DNA from 4 places in the Streptomyces sp. NPDC049541 genome. Region 1 is predicted to be linked to each of the others. Evidence: riboswitches for the same ligand, from Rfam matches in the RefSeq annotation. Region 1 holds a riboswitch; each other region holds the start of a gene.

Region 1 (4,364 bases):
GTGGTACCTGGTCCTCCACGATCTGGTCGAGCAGTTTGCCGCGCACGGCGAGGTTCGTGTACCTGAAGTCGCCTTCGGGTCGCCGGTCGGCGAGAAGCACCGCGAACCGGTCGGCCCAGCCGACGAACGCCCCGTCGGGGCCGGGGTCGCCGACGCCCTCGGTGAAGCTGTCCCCCACCGCAACGTACGACCCGATCACTGATCTGCTGTCACTCTTCGAATCGTCTGCCACATCGACCATGATTCACCTTCGAATGTGACCTACGCGACCGTAGGAAAGGGTTGACGCGCGGTGAGATAAGCCACTTCTAAAGTGTTCACCAAGCCCGGAATAACCCTCCGACCAGGGATGTTGAGGCGTCAGCGAACCTCCATGCGGTCCGGAAGGCCAAGTGCCCCCTGGTGTACGGCTGCTGGTCGGTGTACGCGCCGAAGGCCGGACCCGGGGATCGGGGTCCGGCCTTCGGCGGCGTGTCAGGCAGGTGGTCGCGAGGCGAGGTCAGCCGACGCCGACGCCCTTGGAGCGGAGGTAGGCGACCGGGTCCACGTCGGAGCCGTAGTCGGGCGTGGTGCGGATCTCGAAGTGCAGGTGCGGGCCGGTCACGTTGCCGGTCGCGCCGGAGAGGCCGAGCTGCTGGCCCTCGGCCACGGTCTGGCCGACCGAGACGGAGATCTGGGACATGTGGCCGTACTGGGCGTAGTAGCCGTCGGCGAGCCTGACGACGACCTGGTTGCCGTAGGCGCCGCCCCAGCCCGCGGAGACGACGGTGCCCGCACCCACGGACTTGATGGAGGTGCCGGTCGGGACGACGAAGTCGACGCCGGTGTGGTACCCGCTGGACCACATGCTGCCGGCCACGTGGTAGCCGGTGCCGATGGTGCCGCCGGTCACCGGGAGGGTGAAGCCGGTGGGGGCGGACTCGGAGGCCTTGCTGACGGCCGCCTTGGTCGCCGACGAGGACGACTTCGAGGCGGACGAGGGCGACGACTCGGTGGTGTCCGTCGTGGCCTTCCGGCCGATCGTCAGCTTCAGGCCCGGGTGGATCAGCGACGGGTCGCCGCCGACGGCCCGGCGGTTGTCCGAGTAGAGCTTGTGCCAGCCACCGGCGACATGCTGCTCCTCGGCGATCTTCGAAAGGTAGTCGCCGGTCCGCACCGAATAGGTCCGCACGCCCGCATTGCCGGCGGCGCTCTTCCGGGTCGCCTTCTTCTCGGCGGCCGGAAGGGACTGGACGGCCTTTTTCGAAACCGTCTGGGAAACGGACTGAGTCGTGGCGGCATGGGCGCCGGTGGCCCCCATGAGCGGGAGAGCGAGTGCGGCGCCACCGGTTCCGGCGACGGCGATGGAGCGGGTGAAGCGCTGGGGCTTCGGACGGCGGTGCTTACCCTTCGCGGGCATGACGAATTCCTCTCCGGCGCCTGCGAGGTGAGCTGTCGGGTTCGGGCTGGAGATGCCCGGCCACGCATGCGACGCGGCTTTACCCCTAGCCGTTCCGGAGACCGGAACAGGCGGTTGTACCTGTGGGTCCCCCGCTCCTGCCGTTCACGGGTGAGTTCTGCGGGCACCGGGCGGCGGCAGGATTGGGCGTCCGTCCGGATTGGTGGCGAACGTAAGCGACCAGGACGCAAAGGAACAAGTGCTGGTTCCCCGGGAATGCGTTTCCATTGCTCCCTCGAGAGAAATCCCGGTGACCCTGCGTGAATTCCCGGGTGATCGTCTCCACCAAACACCCTTGTAACGCACCTGAATTACGTGGACATGACGCGCCACACACCGTCACGGATATGACGCTCCTCACGTGACCCTGCTCCAGCATCCCCAATTCAGGAGCGAGTTGGAATGAAGAGGCCGAAGGGGCGCCAATCCGGACAGAAGGCTCAGATGCGCCGCAGACGGAAAACTGCCGCGTCGAAGTCACCGCGCAGTCCGGTACGCAGTCCGTGATGCAGCAGTACGGCACCGCTGTGGGTTTCACCCGTTTCAGGGCATTCATACGAGGCTGTCGGGTCGAGGCCTTGCAGCCGCAGTGCCGGTACGGGCTCGCCATGACTCTGCGCCTGCAGCCAGGCGAGGACGACCGCCTCGTCACCGCGCACGTACTGCACCGCACTCAGTCCGCCCCGCGGCGGCCGGAGCCGGTAGAGGTCGCCGTGCTGCACCAGCGGCCGGATCTCCTTGTAGAGCGCCACCCATTCGCCGGCCTCGGCGAGCTCCTCCTCGGTCCACCGGGTGAGGTCCCCGCCGACCCCGAGCACGCCGGCCATGGAGCTCACGAACCGGAAGCGCAGCGAGCTGACCCGGCCGTTGAGCTGGGTGTTCGGGCTGTCGGTGACCCAGGCGGCCATCACCCGCGCGGGGTGGATCTGGCTGAAGCCGTGCTGGATGGCGAGCCGGTCGAGCGGGTCGGTGTTGTCGGAGGTCCACACCTGGTCCGTACGGCTCATGATCCCTAGGTCGATCCGGCCACCGCCGCCCGAGCAGGACTCGAAGGCGACATTCGGGTGGGCCGCCCGCAACCGGTCCAACAGGGCGTACAGGGCGCGGACATGATCGACCCAGAGGCGCTGCGGGTAGGGCTCCCCGGGCCAGCCCGCGTCGGTGAAGCAGCGGTTGAAGTCCCACTTCACGTAGTCGATCGGGGCACTGGAGAGCAGCGCGTCGAGCTGCTCCCAGAGGTATTCCTGGACGTCCTCACGGGCCAGGTTCAGTACGAGCTGGTTGCGGAATTCCGTCCGCTTTCGTCCCGGTTGGAACTGCACCCAGTCGGGGTGGGCGCGGTAGAGCTCGCTGTCCGGGTTGACCATCTCGGGCTCGACCCAGATGCCGAACTGCATGCCGAGGGCGTGCACATAGTCCGCGAGGGGCTTGAGGCCGTTCGGGAAGCGGTCCCGGTTGACCGTCCAGTCGCCGAGTCCGGCGCGGTCGCTGGTGCGCTTGCCGAACCAGCCGTCGTCGACCACGAACAGCTCGACGCCGATCGCCGCGGCCCGCCGCGCGAGGGTGCCCTGCTGCTCCTCGGAGATGTCGAACTCGGTGGCCTCCCAGGAGTTGAACAGCACCGGCCGGTCCTGGTCGGCGTCGGGGATGACGTATGCGCGCTGGTAGGCGTGCCAGGCGCGGCTCGCGCCGCCGAAGCCGCCGTCGCTCCACAGGCCGGCGAAGACAGGGGTGGTGTACGACTCCCCCGGCTCCAGGCGCAGCAGCCCGGAGTCGTCGTAGCCGACCCCGCCGGTGATCTGCACGCGCGCGTCCGGGAGTTGCGCCACCGCGATCCGCCAGGAACCCGACCAGCCCAGGGCGCAGCCGTAGACCTCGCCGCGTTCCTCGGTGGCGTCGGTGTCGAGGGCCACCCAGGGCAGGTGCTGGTGTCCGGTGTGGCCGCGGCGGCTGCCGATGATCTTCTCACCGTAGGTGAGAGGCGAGGCGGTCAGCCGGGACTCGGCGGCCCAGCGGCCGTGCAGCTGGGACAGCCGCCACTCCTCGCGATCGGGCAGCGTCCAGGTCGCGGAGTCCGCGCGCAGCAGCTCCAGGGCGGGCCCCTCGTTGTCGAGGGTCACCCAGCGTTCCACGACGTCGTGCCGCATCCGGTAGTGCAGCGTGATCGCGAGCCCGCCGTCCCGGAAGCCCAGCCGGAGGTGGTCGCCCTCCGCCTCGTACTGCTCGAAGCGCCACTCGGTGCCGCGCCGCTCGTCGCTGCGCACGGACAGGGCGGGCCGCACGAAGCGGGGGCCGCCCTCCACCGGGTACTCCTCGCGCCCGTCTAGCGGGGACTCGAAGGGCCAGTAGTCGGGCAGCGGGCGGACGGCGAGTGCCTCGGCGTCGGCGAGCGTGATCCGGGGGCCCCAGTGCAGGTGCAGCAGCTCGTCGTCCCCGGTCAGGTGAACGGCGTAACTGCTGGCCGGCCCCGAGAGGACCCATGTACGGCCGTTGTCTGCGATCTCCAGCATCAAGCCCTCACACATTCGAACAGGTGCGACCAATCCGCAACATCATCAAGGCACGGGAGGCCTGGTCGCAACGCCTGTGGACAACTCATTGCCTCAGGAAGCCATGTCGTATCGTCGGGAGAGCGCCCGACGACGAGCCGCGCCGACCGGGCGGACTGGGAGGAGCCCCCGTGACGCAGCAGATCCCGTCGACCGAACCCGAGCTGGCCGGAGTCCGCAACTTCCGCGATGTGGGAGGACTTCCGACGGTGGACGGGCGGCGGGTGCGCCACGGGGTGCTGTTCCGCAGCGGCCACCTCGCGCACGCGACCGAGGAGGACGCGGAGTTCCTGTCCTCCCTGGGGCTGCACACGATCTTCGACTTCCGCAACGCGGCGGACCACAAGCTGGAGGGCCCGGACGTCGAGCTGCCGGGC
Region 2 (4,364 bases), on a different contig from region 1:
TCGGAACGCCAGCACATACGGCGCGTCCTCGTCCCGCTCTGCGGCCTGCTGCTCGCGATGAGCATGCACGCGATCTGGAACGGCTCCTCGAACTTCGGCGAGTACGGGTTCTTCGCGGTGTACGCGGCCTTCATGGTGCCCGCGTTCGGCCTGCTGACCTGGCTGGTGATCTGGACCCGCCAGCGCGAACTGCGCACCGTGCGCGAGGAACTGCCCGCCTACGCCGTCGCGGGCTGGCTCACCCCCGCGGAGCCCTACGCCCTCGGTTCGATGCGGGCACGCAGGCTGGCCCGCGAACACGCCGCCCAGCACCTCGGCAAGCCCGCCGCACGCGAGGTCGCCCAGTACGAGGCCTACGCGACCTCCCTGGCCTTCCTGCGGCACCGGGGGCGCCGTGGCCGCGCCGGCGCCGACTTCGTCGTCAGGGAACGCGAGTTGCTGCACGAGCTGTGGCGCCGCCGCGAGGTGGCCCGCCCGGCGCTGGACCACGCGGCACGGATGACGGCGCCCCCGGTGCCGGTGGCGGCGCCACCCTGGCCGGTGTACGGGGCGTACGGGTACCCGGCGGTGCCGAATCCCGCGTACAACCCGTACCGGTCGTAGCGCCCGAGGGGGTCAGGCCGACGCTTCCGTCAGGCGGGCGACCTCGGTCTCGGTGAGCGTCAGCTCGCCCACCGCGAGCAGCGCCGGGAGCTGCTCCACCGTCCGCGCGGACGCGATCGGGGCGGCGACCGTCGGCTGGGCCGCGAGCCAGGCCAGAGCCACCGTGGCGACCGGGGCGTCGTGGGCCTGGGCGATCTCGTCGAGGGCGGTCAGGACCCGCTGCCCCCGCTCGGTCTCCAGGTGCTTGGCCGCGCCGCCCGCCCGCGGGCTGTCGACCGTGGCGCCGGGCCGGTACTTGCCGGTGAGGAAGCCGGAGGCCAGGGAGAAGTAGGGGACGGCCGCGAGGCCGTAGCGCCCTGCCAGGTCCTGCAGCTCGCCCTCGTACGTGTCGCGCGAGACCAGGTTGTAGTGCGGCTGCAGGGCCACGTACTTGGCCAGGCCCTCGCGGTCGGAGAACTCCAGGGACGCGCGCAGCCGGTCGGGCGAGATGTTGGACGCGGCGATGTGCCGGACCTTGCCCGCCTTCACCAGCTCGTCGAGCGCGCCGATGATCTCCTCGACCGGCACCTCGGGCTTGTCGAAGTGCGTGTAGTAGAGGTCGATGTAGTCGGTGTCGAGGCGGCGCAGGGAGGCCTCGGCCGCGGCCTTGATGTTGGCGGCGGACAGGCCCTGGAAGTCGGGGTGCTGGCTGACCTTGGTCGCGATGACCACGTCGTCACGGTTGCCGCGCGCCCTGACCCACTTGCCGATGATCGTCTCGGACTCGCCGCCCTGGTTGCCGTCGACCCACGCCGAGTAGGAGTCGGCGGTGTCGACGAAGTTGCCGCCGGCGGCCGTGTAGGCGTCGAGCACGGCGAAGGAGGTGGCCTCGTCGGCGGTCCAGCCGAAGACGTTGCCGCCCAGGGACAGCGGGAAGACCTCGAGGCCGGAGGAGCCGAGCTTGCGCAGAGAAGGGGAAGTCATGCTCTACGTCAACGCACGCCCCGGAGGCCGGTCTTCCGCGGCGGGCGCAAAGATCCCGTAAACAAGCGGATTACGGCACTCCGGGTACGGACGGAGAACGTACGGGTGTCAGGGGTTGAGGCCCTTGCTGCGCAGCCATGCCATCGGGTCGATGCCGGTGGCCTGGCCGTCGGGGTGGACCTCGAGGTGGCAGTGCGGGCCGGTCACGTTGCCGGTGGCGCCGACGCGGCCGATGACGTCACCGGTGCTGACCTTCTGGCCGACGCTCACGCTGATCGACGACTGGTGGCAGAACCACAGCTCCGTACCGTCGTCGAGGGTGAGGATCGTGCGGTAGCCGTACGCACCCGCCCAGCCGGCCTGCGTGATGGTGCCGGAGTGGATGGCCTTGATGAGGGTGCCCGTGGGGGCGGCGAAGTCGAGGCCCGTGTGGTAGCCGGAGGACCACATGGAGCCGGCCTGACCGAAGGTGCCGGTGATCGTGTAGGAGACGACCGGCAGCGTGTACTGCTTGGCCAACTCGGCGAGCTTCGCGTCCGCGGCGGCCTTCTTGGCCGCCGCCTCCGCCTTCTCCTTCGCGGCGGCGGCCTTGGCCGCGGCATCCTTCTCGGCCTTGGCGGCGGCGTCGTCGATCTGCTTCGCGAGGGCCGCCTCGACGGCTGCCTGGCTCTTGCTGTCGATCTGGACCTGCTGCGACGCGGCCTGCGCCATGATCCGGTCGCGCAGCGCCTCACCGGCGCCCTTGGCGCCCTGCGCGGTACCCGCGGAGGTGGTGGCCACATCGCTGAGCGCGGTCGCGGAGCCCTTGGGGGCCTCGGAGCCGCCGCCGAACACATGGCTCACGGAGGCGAGATCGGGCATGGAGATCGACACCGGCGGCTTGCCGGTGTTGGCGCTGGCCATGCCGCCCGCGCCGACGGCGGCTATGACACCGACGCCCAGGACCGTGGAGCTGCGGGCGAGTCCCCCGCCGCGCTGCTTGGCGACGCGGTGCCGGCCGCGGACGGGGGCGATGGAGTCCTCGGTGGGATTCCACTCCTCCCAGGGGCCCTCGTCGGAGCGTCGGCCGGCGAAGCCGAAGGGCTCGGTGCTCGGCACGAACGGGGCTGCCGGGGCAGGCGGGTTGGACGCCACGTGGGCGTGCTCCTTTCCTTCCTTCTCGCCTACCGGGTTAGCTGACGGGTTCGGAGCAGGAAGGTCTCCTACGCGCGTATACCTGCCGTGCTGCCACGGCGGTGTCGGCGCGATTCACCCCAGGGTGGTGGTTCCCCGGTTCCCTTGCGGGATTCGGCGCGTGCGCACGGAGCCGCCTCTTGTGACGGCTGGGACGACCGCGCTGCGTTATCGAACGTTAATAGACCCGGGGTGTCGTTTCCAAGGTGTTCCGCTTGATCATTAACCTTTCCGACCTGGACAGACGGCGCATGAACGGCCGAAAACGGGCGAGTTGACCGCGCCTCAGGAACCTCAGGACCGCCGTACGGCGAGCAGCGCCATGTCGTCCGCCATGGCCTCACCGGCGTATCTGCGCACCTCCCGTGCGAGGGTGGCGAGCAGCGCGGCGGGCTCGTGGAAGGCCCGGCCGGCGAGCCGGTCCGCGGGTTCGAAGAACCGCCCCTGCTCGTCCCGCGCCTCGGACAGCCCGTCGGTGTACAGCAGCAGCGTGGCCCCGCTGCGGAACGCGATCTCCTCCGCGCGGTCGGGCCAGCTCCCGAAGTCGCCCATGCCGAGCGGCAGGGCGGGCTCGCGGGCGTGCAGGGTGTGCACGGCGCCGTCGGGGCACAGCAGCAGCGGGGGCGGGTGGCCGCGGGTGACGATGCGGACGACGCCCTCGCTGTGCGGGAGTTCGGCGAGCACGGCGGTGGTGAACCCCTCGAACAACTCGATGCCCTCGCGCCGCGCCGCCTCGCGCGCCAGCGCCCGGTCCAGCCGCTGCGCGACCGCCTCCAGCGTGGCCTCCTGCTCGGCGGCCTCCCGGAACGCCCCGATGACGACGGCCACGGCGGCCACCGCCCCCATCCCCTTCCCGCGCACGTCGCCCACGACCAGCCGTACGCCGTACGGGCTGTCCTGCACGGCGTACAGGTCGCCGCCGATGGATGCGTCCGCCTGCGCGGCCTCGTACCGTGCCGCGATCGCGAACCCTCCGATCCGCTCGGCGGGTTCGGGCAGCACGGCGCGCTGGGCGGCCTCGGCGATCTCGCGCTGCGAGGCGAGCTCCTCGCGTCCGCGGCGGACGAGGAGGTTGATGAGGACGGCCAGGACGGAGACCGTGGCGATGGTGGCCAGCTCGGTGATCGCCTCCACCTGGAGGAGGATGCCCACCTGGGCGTGGATCGCGCTGACGACGAGGACGGTCGCGAGGCCGGTGAGGACCGTGCCGCGGCGCGAGTAGAGCGGGGCGGCGACCAGGGGTGCGGCGGTGAAGAGGGGGCCCGCCGTGAACCGCGAAGGGGTGAGGTAGTCGTAGAAGGCCCCGCCGACGATCAGCAGTGCCGGGAGCAGCCGCACGAAGGTGCGTGCGTATGAGATCGGCCCCTCCTGCTCCACCCCTCCAGGTTTCCCGGTACGGCGGCACGGGGCGAGCCGGGTGACCCGGCCGGGGGAAACACTCAGGGCCGGAGTCCAGTGACTGGACTCCGGCCCTGAGCCTTGAGTAGCGGGGACAGGATTTGAACCTGCGACCTCTGGGTTATGAGCCCAGCGAGCTACCGAGCTGCTCCACCCCGCGTCGTTGTGTCACCAGCATACGCCATCCGCGGGGCTGTCTGCGCCAGGGTTTACGTCCGCCCCCGTTC
Region 3 (4,364 bases), on a different contig from region 1:
TGATGACCTTCCAGCCGGCCCAGTCGTCCTCGAACAGCGGGTCCTCGATGGAGACGAGCGGGTAGGCCGCCACGAGCTCCTCGTAGTACTCGGTCATCTCGGCGGCCGAGCGGGACTTGCCCTCGAACTCGTACTTGCCGTCCTTGTAGAACTCGGACGCGGCGACGTCGAGCGCGAGCGCGATCTGCTGGCCGGGGACGTAGCCGGCCTGCTTGATGGCCTCGATGATGAGGTCGAGCGCGGCGCGGTTGGACTCCAGGTTCGGGGCGAAGCCGCCCTCGTCGCCGAGGCCGGTGGACAGGCCCTTGGTCTTCAGCACCTTCTTGAGGGTGTGGTAGACCTCGGCGCCCCAGCGCAGGGCCTCGGAGAAGGACTCCGCGCCGATCGGGGCGATCATGAACTCCTGGATGTCCACGTTGGAGTCGGCGTGCGAGCCGCCGTTCAGGATGTTCATCATCGGCACCGGCAGCAGGTGCGCGTTCGGGCCGCCCAGGTAGCGGAAGAGCGGCAGGTCGCTGGCCTCGGAGGCGGCGTGGGCGACGGCGAGGGAGACGCCGAGGATGGCGTTGGCGCCGAGGGAGCCCTTGTTGTCGGTGGCGTCCAGGTCGAACATGGCCTGGTCGATCAGGCGCTGCTCGGTGGCGTCGTAGCCGACCAGCTCGGGGCCGATCTGCTCGATGACGGCGAGGACGGCCTTCTCGACACCCTTGCCCTGGTAGCGGTTGGGGTCACCGTCGCGGAGCTCGATGGCCTCGAAGGCGCCCGTGGAGGCGCCGGACGGGACGGCGGCACGACCCGTGCTGCCGTCGTCGAGGCCGACCTCGACCTCGACCGTGGGGTTGCCTCGGGAGTCCAGGATTTCCCGGGCTACGACGACGTCGATGGACGGCACGAGCATCTCCTTCTTGGATGTGACACGGCTACGGCAGTAGCGCGGTGGCTCTGCGGGACGAGCCTAACCGCCCAAGGCCGATCGGCCACGTTGCCGACCACCTCTTGGGCAGAACCGAGAGTAAATTGTTTCCGAACGGAACAAAGAGGGGGAGCAAAAAGAACCCCGCTCCGGTGCGTACGGGGGAACACGCACCGGAGCGGGGAGACCGCGAGGCTGTCACTTGAGGTGCAGCTGCTGACCCGGGTAGATGAGGTTGGCGTCCTCGATGATGTCCTTGTTCAGCTTGAACAGCTTCTGCCAGCCGCCCTTGACGCCGTGCTTCTCGGCGATCGAGCTGAGGGTGTCGCCCTTGACGACCTTGTACTCGCCGTCGCCCTTCTTGACCTTCTTGCCGGTCGGGGTGGTGACGGTCTTGGTGCTCTTGGTGCTCTCGGTCTTCGCGGCCGGGCGCTCGGCGGAGCGGGAGGCGGCCTGGGAGTCGCTGGAGCGGTTGGTGTTCGCGCTGGGGGCGCTGCCGTTGTAGGCGGCACCGGACAGGCCCGTGCCGCAGACCGGCCAGGCACCCTTGCCCTGGGAGGCGAGGACCTTCTCGGCGACGGCTATCTGCTGCGCCTTGGAGGCCTGGTTGGCCTGCGGGGCGTAGGCGGTGCCGCCGTACGCGGCCCAGGTGGAGGCGGAGAACTGCAGGCCGCCGTAGTAGCCGTTCCCGGTGTTGATGGACCAGTTGCCGCCGGACTCGCACTGGGCGACCTTGTCCCACTCGGAGGCGGTGGCGGCGGAGGCGTTGCCGGCCGCCATCAGCGGAGCGGCGATGGCGACGCCGGTGACGCCGGCCAGCGCGGCGACGCGGGTGGCCTTGGACGGACGGCGGTGCTTGCCCTTGCCGGAAAACAGCATGGTTCGATCCCCTCACCGACGCCTGCGAGGTGAGCTGTCGGGTTCGGGCCGGTTGAGTTGCCCGGCCGTGCTCTCGCTCTCACGAGACACGGCTACACCCCTAGCCGCCCGTCAACTGCCCGGGTCGGCACCTACCTTGGGTCCCCCGCTCCTGCCTACGGCGCTTTACGCGACGACTGTTCCCGTACGGCCGCTGGCAGGATTCGGCGTTGCGGCAGCCGGGGCTCGTGTTGACGAGCGGTGACGACGGTAGACACGCGATCCGTCGAATTTCAAAGACGATCAGGGCTTCTGAGACTCATCCCACACTTTCGCCAAACCGGACATTCAGTGGCGAAGTATGACGTGAACTCCCGTTGTTTTTCGCCCTATTCGGCACCGAGTTTCAGGGTCTGACCGGCGAAGATGTGATTCGGGTCGACACCGATGGCGTTCTTGTTCGCGGCATAGAGCGCACGCCACCCGCCGTCCAGGCCAAGGGAGTCGGCGATGGAGGCGAGAGTGTCACCGGCGTGGACGGTGTACGTGTCGCGCGTGCCGCCGTCGGTCTTGGTCTTGTCGGCGGTCTCACCGGCCGTCTCGTCGGCGCTGGCGCCACGGTGGCGGCCGGTGCCGGTCGTGCCGGTGTCGACGAGGGTCCAAGTGGACGCCGGGGGCTCGAGATTGTCCGAGTCGTCCACCTTCGCCTTGCCTGTCGACGAGCTGTCGGCGCCCTGTGGGTCGGCCGTGGCCTTTTTGGACGGAGAGGTGGACGGCGAGGCGGATGTGCCGGATTCGGTGGAGTTGTCCGTCGCGCTCGCGGAAGTCGAAGGGGAGGCACTGGAGGACGAGCCGGAGGACGAATCCGACGAAGAAGACCCGTCGGAAGCGCTGCCCGAGGAGTTGGACAGCCCCAGCGAGTCGGACGCCCCGGAGGAATCGGACGAACCGGAACCGCCGCCCAGCACGCCGGTGTCGATGGCGGCCGAACCCGAGTCCTTGGTGAGCCCGGAGGTCAGTCCGCACGTGTGGAAGGCGCCGACACCCTGGTCGTCCAGGAGCTTCTCGGCGACGGCTATCTGCTGGTTGCGGCTGGCGAGGTCGGCCCGGGGGGCGTAGTCGAGGCCGCCGTACTTCTCCCAGTTCTCCTGGGTCAACTTGAGCCCGCCGTAGAACCCGTTGCCGCTGTTCTCGCTCCAGGAACCGCCCGTCTCGCACTGCGCCACCTTGTCCCACGTGGTGCCGTCGGCGGCGCTCGCGCCGCCCGCGGCGAAGAGCGGGATCGCGATGGCGGAGCCGGTCACTCCGGCCGCGACGAGGATGGCCGGAGCCTGACGGGGGCGACGGTGTCGACCGTTCCCGGAGAGCATGCGGAGGCCTTTCGCGAGACAGCAATGACCGCGCGGCGCATGACACCGACAGGCGTTCGATACCGCCGCGCTGGTCCGTGAACGTAGCCGGTGCCGATCACTTGTCACAAGTTAATGCCGCGTAGATCACGTGAAGATCACAGACTTGAACGCGTGTCATCTTCGACCCGTTCGCCGCGGCGGCGCATCCACCTGCACGCTCCCGATACGGTCGTCCTGTGAACGTCCCCAACACCGCTCCCGAACTCTTCACCTGGGAATTCGCCAGTGACCCGTATCCGGCCTACGCCTGGCTGCGCGAGCACTCCCCCGTCCACTGGACGACACTTCCCAGCGGGGTCGAGGCCTGGTTGGTGACCCGCTATGCCGACGCACGTCAGGCGCTCGCGGACGGGCGGCTCTCGAAGAACCCCGAGCATCACGCCGAGGACGCGCAGGGCAAGAGCAGGACCGGTATTCCGGGTGAGCGCAGCGCCAATCTGATGACGCATCTGCTCAATATCGACCCGCCGGACCACACCCGGCTGCGCCGCCTCGTCTCCAAGGCGTTCACCCCGCGCCGGGTGGCCGAATTCGCGCCGCGGGTGCAGGAGTTGACGGACGATCTCATCGACCGTTTCGCACCGCACGGGCAGGCGGATCTCATCCACGACTTCGCGTTCCCCCTCCCCATCTACGCGATCTGCGATCTGCTCGGTGTCCCGCGCGAGGACCAGGACGACTTCCGTGACTGGGCGGGGATGATGATCCGGCACGGCGGCGGTCCGCGCGGCGGTGTCGCCCGCTCGGTGAAGAAGATCCGCGGCTATCTCGCCGAACTCATCCACCGCAAGCGCAGCGACCTCGGCGAGGACCTCATCTCGGGCCTCATCCGCGCCTCCGACCACGGCGAGCACCTCACCGAGAACGAGGCCGCCGCGATGTGCTTCGTGCTGCTCTTCGCCGGCTTCGAGACCACCATCAACCTGATCGGCAACGGCACCTATGCGTTGTTGCGCAATCCCGCGCAGCGGCAGCGGCTCCAGGAGTCGATCGGGCGCGGTGAGAGCGCACTGCTCGACACCGGTATAGAGGAGCTGCTCCGCTACGACGGTCCGGTGGAACTCGCCACCTGGCGCTTCGCCACCGAGCCGCTGACCGTCGGCGGGCAGCGCATCGCCACCGGCGACCCCGTCCTGGTCGTCCTGGCCGCGGCGGACCGCGACCCGGCCCGCTTCTGCGAG
Region 4 (4,364 bases), on a different contig from region 1:
AGCACCACGTCGGCCTCCCAGTGGGCGGGGTACTCGTGCCGGTCCGGCGAGGTCTGCATGGGCCCCAGAGTACGGCTCGCGTCCGACAACGGCGCGAGGCAGTCTGTGGAGAACACGGCAGTCCGTTGAGAAGAGAACAAGGACGGAAGTCGGGCCGAGGCCGCGGTCCGACTGCCCACCCCGGACGGGCACAGGACCGCTCCGGAGACGTTTCACGTGTGGGAAACTGGTCTAGACAACCCTGAGACACTGAAGGGCAGCATCACATGGCTGAGCGCCGCGTCAACGTCGGCTGGGCCGAGGGCCTCCACGCCCGCCCCGCTTCCATCTTCGTCCGGGCCGCCACGGCCGCAGGTATCCCGGTGACGATCGCCAAGGCCGACGGCAACCCCGTCAACGCGGCCTCCATGCTGGCCGTTCTCGGCCTGGGCGCCCAGGGCGGCGAGGAGATCGTGCTCGCCTCCGAGGCAGAGGGTGCGGACGTCGCCCTCGACCGGCTGGCGAAGCTGGTCTCCGAGGGGCTCGAGGAGCTTCCCGAGACCGTCTGATCACGGCACCACAGAAGGGCTCGTCCGAATTGCCGGGCGAGCCCTTTGCTTTTCCCGCGCAGGGGCGACTGAATTACCGGTCGCGGGCAGCAGAAATAATGCCCCGCGAATTGTTCCCTCTTTGTATACGGCGCCCGTGTTAATGCCGCAGGCCCGACATGTTTACGGCATGTTGCGAGTTCCTCACACCGTTCGCCCGCTCCGGGCCGCCGAACCGCAGCCGGTGCGCCGCGCTCGAACGCTCGGTGTGCAGCGTGGTGACCGCCCGCGCGCGCTCGCTGTCGCCGCGGGCCACAGCGTCGACGATCGCGCCGTGCTCCGCCCAGGACTCCACGGGGTTGGCGGGCGCCTCCACGGCGTACATCCAGGCGATCTTGTGGCGCAGCTGGGTCAGCATCGAGGTCAGCGCGGGGCTGCCGGAGGCCTGGGCGAGCGTCTCGTGGAACCAGCCCCCCAGGGAGCGCAGATCCTCGCTGTTGCCCCGCCTGGCCCGCTCCTGGCCCAGTCTGACCAGGCCGCGCAGCACCTTGAGATGGGCGTCGGTGCGCCGCTGGGCGGCCCGGGAGGCGCCGAGCGGTTCCAGCAGCATGCGCATCTCCAGCAGGTCGGCGGCCTCCTGCTCGGTCGGTTCCGCGACGCACGCGCCCGCGTGCCGCCGCGTCACCACGAAGCCCTCGGCCTCCAGGGTGCGCAGGGCCTCGCGCACGGGGACGCGTGAGACGCCGTAGCGGCGCGCGAGGAGTTCCTCGGTGAGCCGGCTGCCACGCTCGTAGACACCGGCGACGATGTCGTCCCGGATCGCCGTGCACACCGAGTGCGCCGGAATACGCATGACCGACCTCCGACTTAATCCCCGTGAAACGTCGATGATTGACGTGTATCGGTGACTCTATTGCACCGGGCCGGAATTTCCGACGGCGGGCCGGAATCCATGGATATTTTTTGGACAGCAGGGTGGCAGAAACACCGAAAGCCCCGGCTCGGGAGCCGGGGCTTCAGCAGATCCTGCGATCCGTCGTCAGACGTTCACGCCGTGCGAGCGCAGGTAGGCGACGGGGTCGATGTCCGAGCCGTACTCGGGGGTCGTACGGGCCTCGAAGTGCAGATGCGGTCCGGTGGTGTTGCCGGTCGCGCCGGAGAGGCCTATCGGCTGGCCCGGGGTGACCGTCTGGCCCACCGAGACGCCGATGGACGACAGATGGCCGTACTGGGTGTACGTGCCGTCGTTCATCTTGATCACGATCTGGTTGCCGTAGGCGCCGCCCCAGCCGGTCTGGACGACGGTGCCGGCGCCGACCGCGTGGACGGTCGTGCCGCTCGCGGCGTGGAAGTCGATGCCGGTGTGACTGCCGGAGGACCACAGGGAGCTGCTGGCCCGGTAGCCGGTGGAGACGTACGAGTCCGATATCGGCGCCACGAACGTGTTGAGGCGCTTGCGCTCGGCCTCGCGGGCGGCGCGCTCCTTGGCCTCGCGCTCCTGCTTGGCCTGGGCGGCGGCCTTCTCGCGTGCCGCCTCCAGGGCGGCCTTCTTGAGCGCGGCCTCCTCGGCGGCCTGCTTCTGGGCGTCGGCCTGGGCGTCGATCTTGTCGGCGATGGTGTCGCCGATGGTGATGACGGGGGTGAGGCCGGTCTGCTCGACGGCGGTGTCGGCGGCCAGCGCGGGCGCCGCGAGGGTGCCGATGACGCCGGTGGCGGCGAGGGCCGCGACCCCGGCGGCGCGGGTGGTGGTGCGGTGCATCCGCGTGGGACGACGGTGCTTCCCGGTGGCGCGCGTGAACGCCATGTGGTGGCTGATCCTTTCCTTCCCTCTCGCCTACCGGGTTAGCTGACGGGTTCGGAGCAGGAAGGTCTCCTACGGACCCCCTCGCTGTATGCGCGGGCGTCCGATTCACCCCAGGGACTGCGGTGGGTCCCCGGCTCCCCTGGCTCGCGCCGTACGGGGACTCGGCGATGGCTGTCCGGTGCCGCGGATGCGGCGCGGTGCCTGACGGACAGCCCGAAAGACGCTAAGCGGGGCCGCTTTCAATCCCCAAACGGATCACGGTGTTTGTAGCGCATCCCACAGGGCAGACAGGCAACTCTCCTTCGATTCTCCGCTAATTCGGACATAAGAGGGCCCTGGTGACGCATCCGTCACCAGGGCCGCGTCACGCGCGCGTGCCGCTACTCGGCCGACACCACCGTGACTTCACCGATCCCGAGCGCCTCGACGGGCTCCTTGATCTGCGCCGCGTCGCCGACGAGAACCGTCACCAGACGGTCCACCGGGAAGGCGCTCACGACCGCCGCGGTGGCCTCCACGGTGCCGGTCGCGGCGAGCTGCTGGTACAGCGTGGCCTGGTAGTCGTCGGGCAGGTGCTGCTCGACCTGGTCGGCCAGAGTGCTCGCCACGGCCGCCGCGGTCTCGTACTTCAGCGGCGCCACACCGACGAGGTTCTGTACGGCGACATCGCGCTCGGCGTCGGTGAGGCCGCCCTCGGCGAGGGTCCGGAGCACCTTCCAGAGGTCGTCGAGCGCCGGGCCGGTGTTCGGGGTGTCGACGGAGCCGCTGATGGCGAGCATCGCGGCACCGGAGCCGTCCGGGGCGGACCTGAGGACCTGGCCGAACGCGCGCACACCGTAGGTGTAGCCCTTCTCCTCGCGCAGGACGCGGTCCAGGCGCGAGGTCAGGGTGCCGCCGAGGCAGTACGTGCCGAGCACCTGCGCGGGCCACACGCGGTCGTGCCGGTCGGCGCCGACGCGGCCGATGAGCAGCTGCGTCTGGACGGCGCCGGGACGGTCGACGATGATCACGCGCCCGGTGTCGTCCGCGGTCACCGGGGGCACGGGGCGGGGTTCGGCCTTGGAGCCGGTCCAGGCGCCCAGGGTGTCGCCGAGCAGCGCGTCCAGGTCGATGCCGGTGAGGTCGCCGACGATGACGGCGGTGGCGGTGGCGGGCCGGACATGGCGGTCGTAGAAGGCGCGTACGGCCGCCGCGTCGATCTTCTCGACAGTCTCCTCGGTGCCCTGGCGCGGGCGCGACATGCGCGAGGTCGCCGGGAACAGCTCCTTGGAGAGCTCCTTCGCGGCACGGCGCGAGGGGTTGGCCAGCTCGTGCGGGATCTCGTCCAGGCGGTTGCGTACCAGCCGCTCGACCTCGCTGTCGGCGAACGCGGGCGCCCTGAGGGCGTCGGCGAGCAGACCGAGGGCCTTGGCGAGACGGGAGGCCGGGACCTCGAGGCTCAGACGTACGCCCGGGTGGTCGGCGTGCGAGTCGAGGGTGGCGCCGCAGCGCTCCAGCTCGGCGGCGAAGTCCTCCGCGGAGTGCTTGTCGGTGCCCTCCGAGAAGGCCCGCGCCATGATCGTGGCGACGCCTTCGAATCCGGCCGGCTCGGCCTCCAGGGGTGCGTCCAGGAGCACCTCGACGGCGACGACCTGCTGGCCGGGGCGGTGGCAGCGCAGGACGGTCAGGCCGTTGTCGAGCGCGCCGCGCTCGGGGGACGGGAACGCCCACGGCCTGGCCTCGCCCGCCCGGGGCTGCGGGTGGAACTGCATCGTGGCGAGCTCGGTCACTTGGCCGCCTCCTCGTTCTGGTCGGTGGCTTCCACCGTGGCTTCGGACTCGGGGTCTTCGGGGAAGTCCTCGTCCTGGGTGTGCTCCGCGGACTCGGGCGAGAGCGGCTCGTAGACGAGCACCGCGCGGTTGTCGGGGCGCAGACGGGCCTTGGCGACCTCTTGGACCTCCTCGGCCGTCACCTCCAGGACGCGCTGGACGGCGGTGAGGGCGAGCTGCGGGTCGCCGAAGAGGACGGCGTACCGGCACAGTTCGTCGGCGCGG

Evidence for each region. A riboswitch is a leader RNA that binds a small molecule or an ion and turns the genes downstream of it on or off. The one in region 1 is predicted to bind cyclic di-AMP.
Region 2: it holds a riboswitch for cyclic di-AMP, as region 1 does, so the genes downstream of both, ACIBW9_RS12320 (M23 family metallopeptidase) here and ACIBW9_RS17175 (peptidoglycan DD-metalloendopeptidase family protein) in region 1, are expected to answer to the same signal.
Region 3: it holds a riboswitch for cyclic di-AMP, as region 1 does, so the genes downstream of both, ACIBW9_RS23025 (transglycosylase family protein) here and ACIBW9_RS17175 (peptidoglycan DD-metalloendopeptidase family protein) in region 1, are expected to answer to the same signal.
Region 4: it holds a riboswitch for cyclic di-AMP, as region 1 does, so the genes downstream of both, ACIBW9_RS42155 (M23 family metallopeptidase) here and ACIBW9_RS17175 (peptidoglycan DD-metalloendopeptidase family protein) in region 1, are expected to answer to the same signal.

Annotation. Positions count from the first base shown of each region.
Region 1 is NZ_JBITLY010000004.1:296,634-300,997, reverse strand. Features, by position in the region: gene ACIBW9_RS17180 (SGNH/GDSL hydrolase family protein) at 1-199, opposite strand, end outside; gene ACIBW9_RS17175 (peptidoglycan DD-metalloendopeptidase family protein) at 500-1,399, opposite strand; cyclic di-AMP (ydaO/yuaA leader) riboswitch at 1,404-1,562, opposite strand; gene ACIBW9_RS17170 (alpha-galactosidase) at 1,879-3,948, opposite strand; gene ACIBW9_RS17165 (tyrosine-protein phosphatase) at 4,119-4,364, shown strand, end outside.
Region 2 is NZ_JBITLY010000003.1:20,094-24,457, forward strand. Features, by position in the region: gene ACIBW9_RS12310 (PrsW family intramembrane metalloprotease) at 1-603, shown strand, start outside; gene ACIBW9_RS12315 (aldo/keto reductase) at 616-1,566, opposite strand; gene ACIBW9_RS12320 (M23 family metallopeptidase) at 1,675-2,700, opposite strand; cyclic di-AMP (ydaO/yuaA leader) riboswitch at 2,712-2,869, opposite strand; gene ACIBW9_RS12325 (PP2C family protein-serine/threonine phosphatase) at 3,034-4,116, opposite strand; tRNA gene ACIBW9_RS12330 (tRNA-Met) at 4,224-4,297, opposite strand.
Region 3 is NZ_JBITLY010000006.1:102,808-107,171, forward strand. Features, by position in the region: gene eno (phosphopyruvate hydratase) at 1-898, opposite strand, end outside; gene ACIBW9_RS23025 (transglycosylase family protein) at 1,112-1,792, opposite strand; cyclic di-AMP (ydaO/yuaA leader) riboswitch at 1,797-1,965, opposite strand; gene ACIBW9_RS23030 (transglycosylase family protein) at 2,161-3,141, opposite strand; gene ACIBW9_RS23035 (cytochrome P450) at 3,360-4,364, shown strand, end outside.
Region 4 is NZ_JBITLY010000023.1:23,954-28,317, reverse strand. Features, by position in the region: gene ACIBW9_RS42170 (GNAT family N-acetyltransferase) at 1-59, opposite strand, end outside; gene ACIBW9_RS42165 (HPr family phosphocarrier protein) at 267-548, shown strand; gene ACIBW9_RS42160 (GntR family transcriptional regulator) at 688-1,380, opposite strand; gene ACIBW9_RS42155 (M23 family metallopeptidase) at 1,567-2,331, opposite strand; cyclic di-AMP (ydaO/yuaA leader) riboswitch at 2,344-2,508, opposite strand; gene ACIBW9_RS42150 (M16 family metallopeptidase) at 2,712-4,100, opposite strand; gene ACIBW9_RS42145 (M16 family metallopeptidase) at 4,097-4,364, opposite strand, start outside.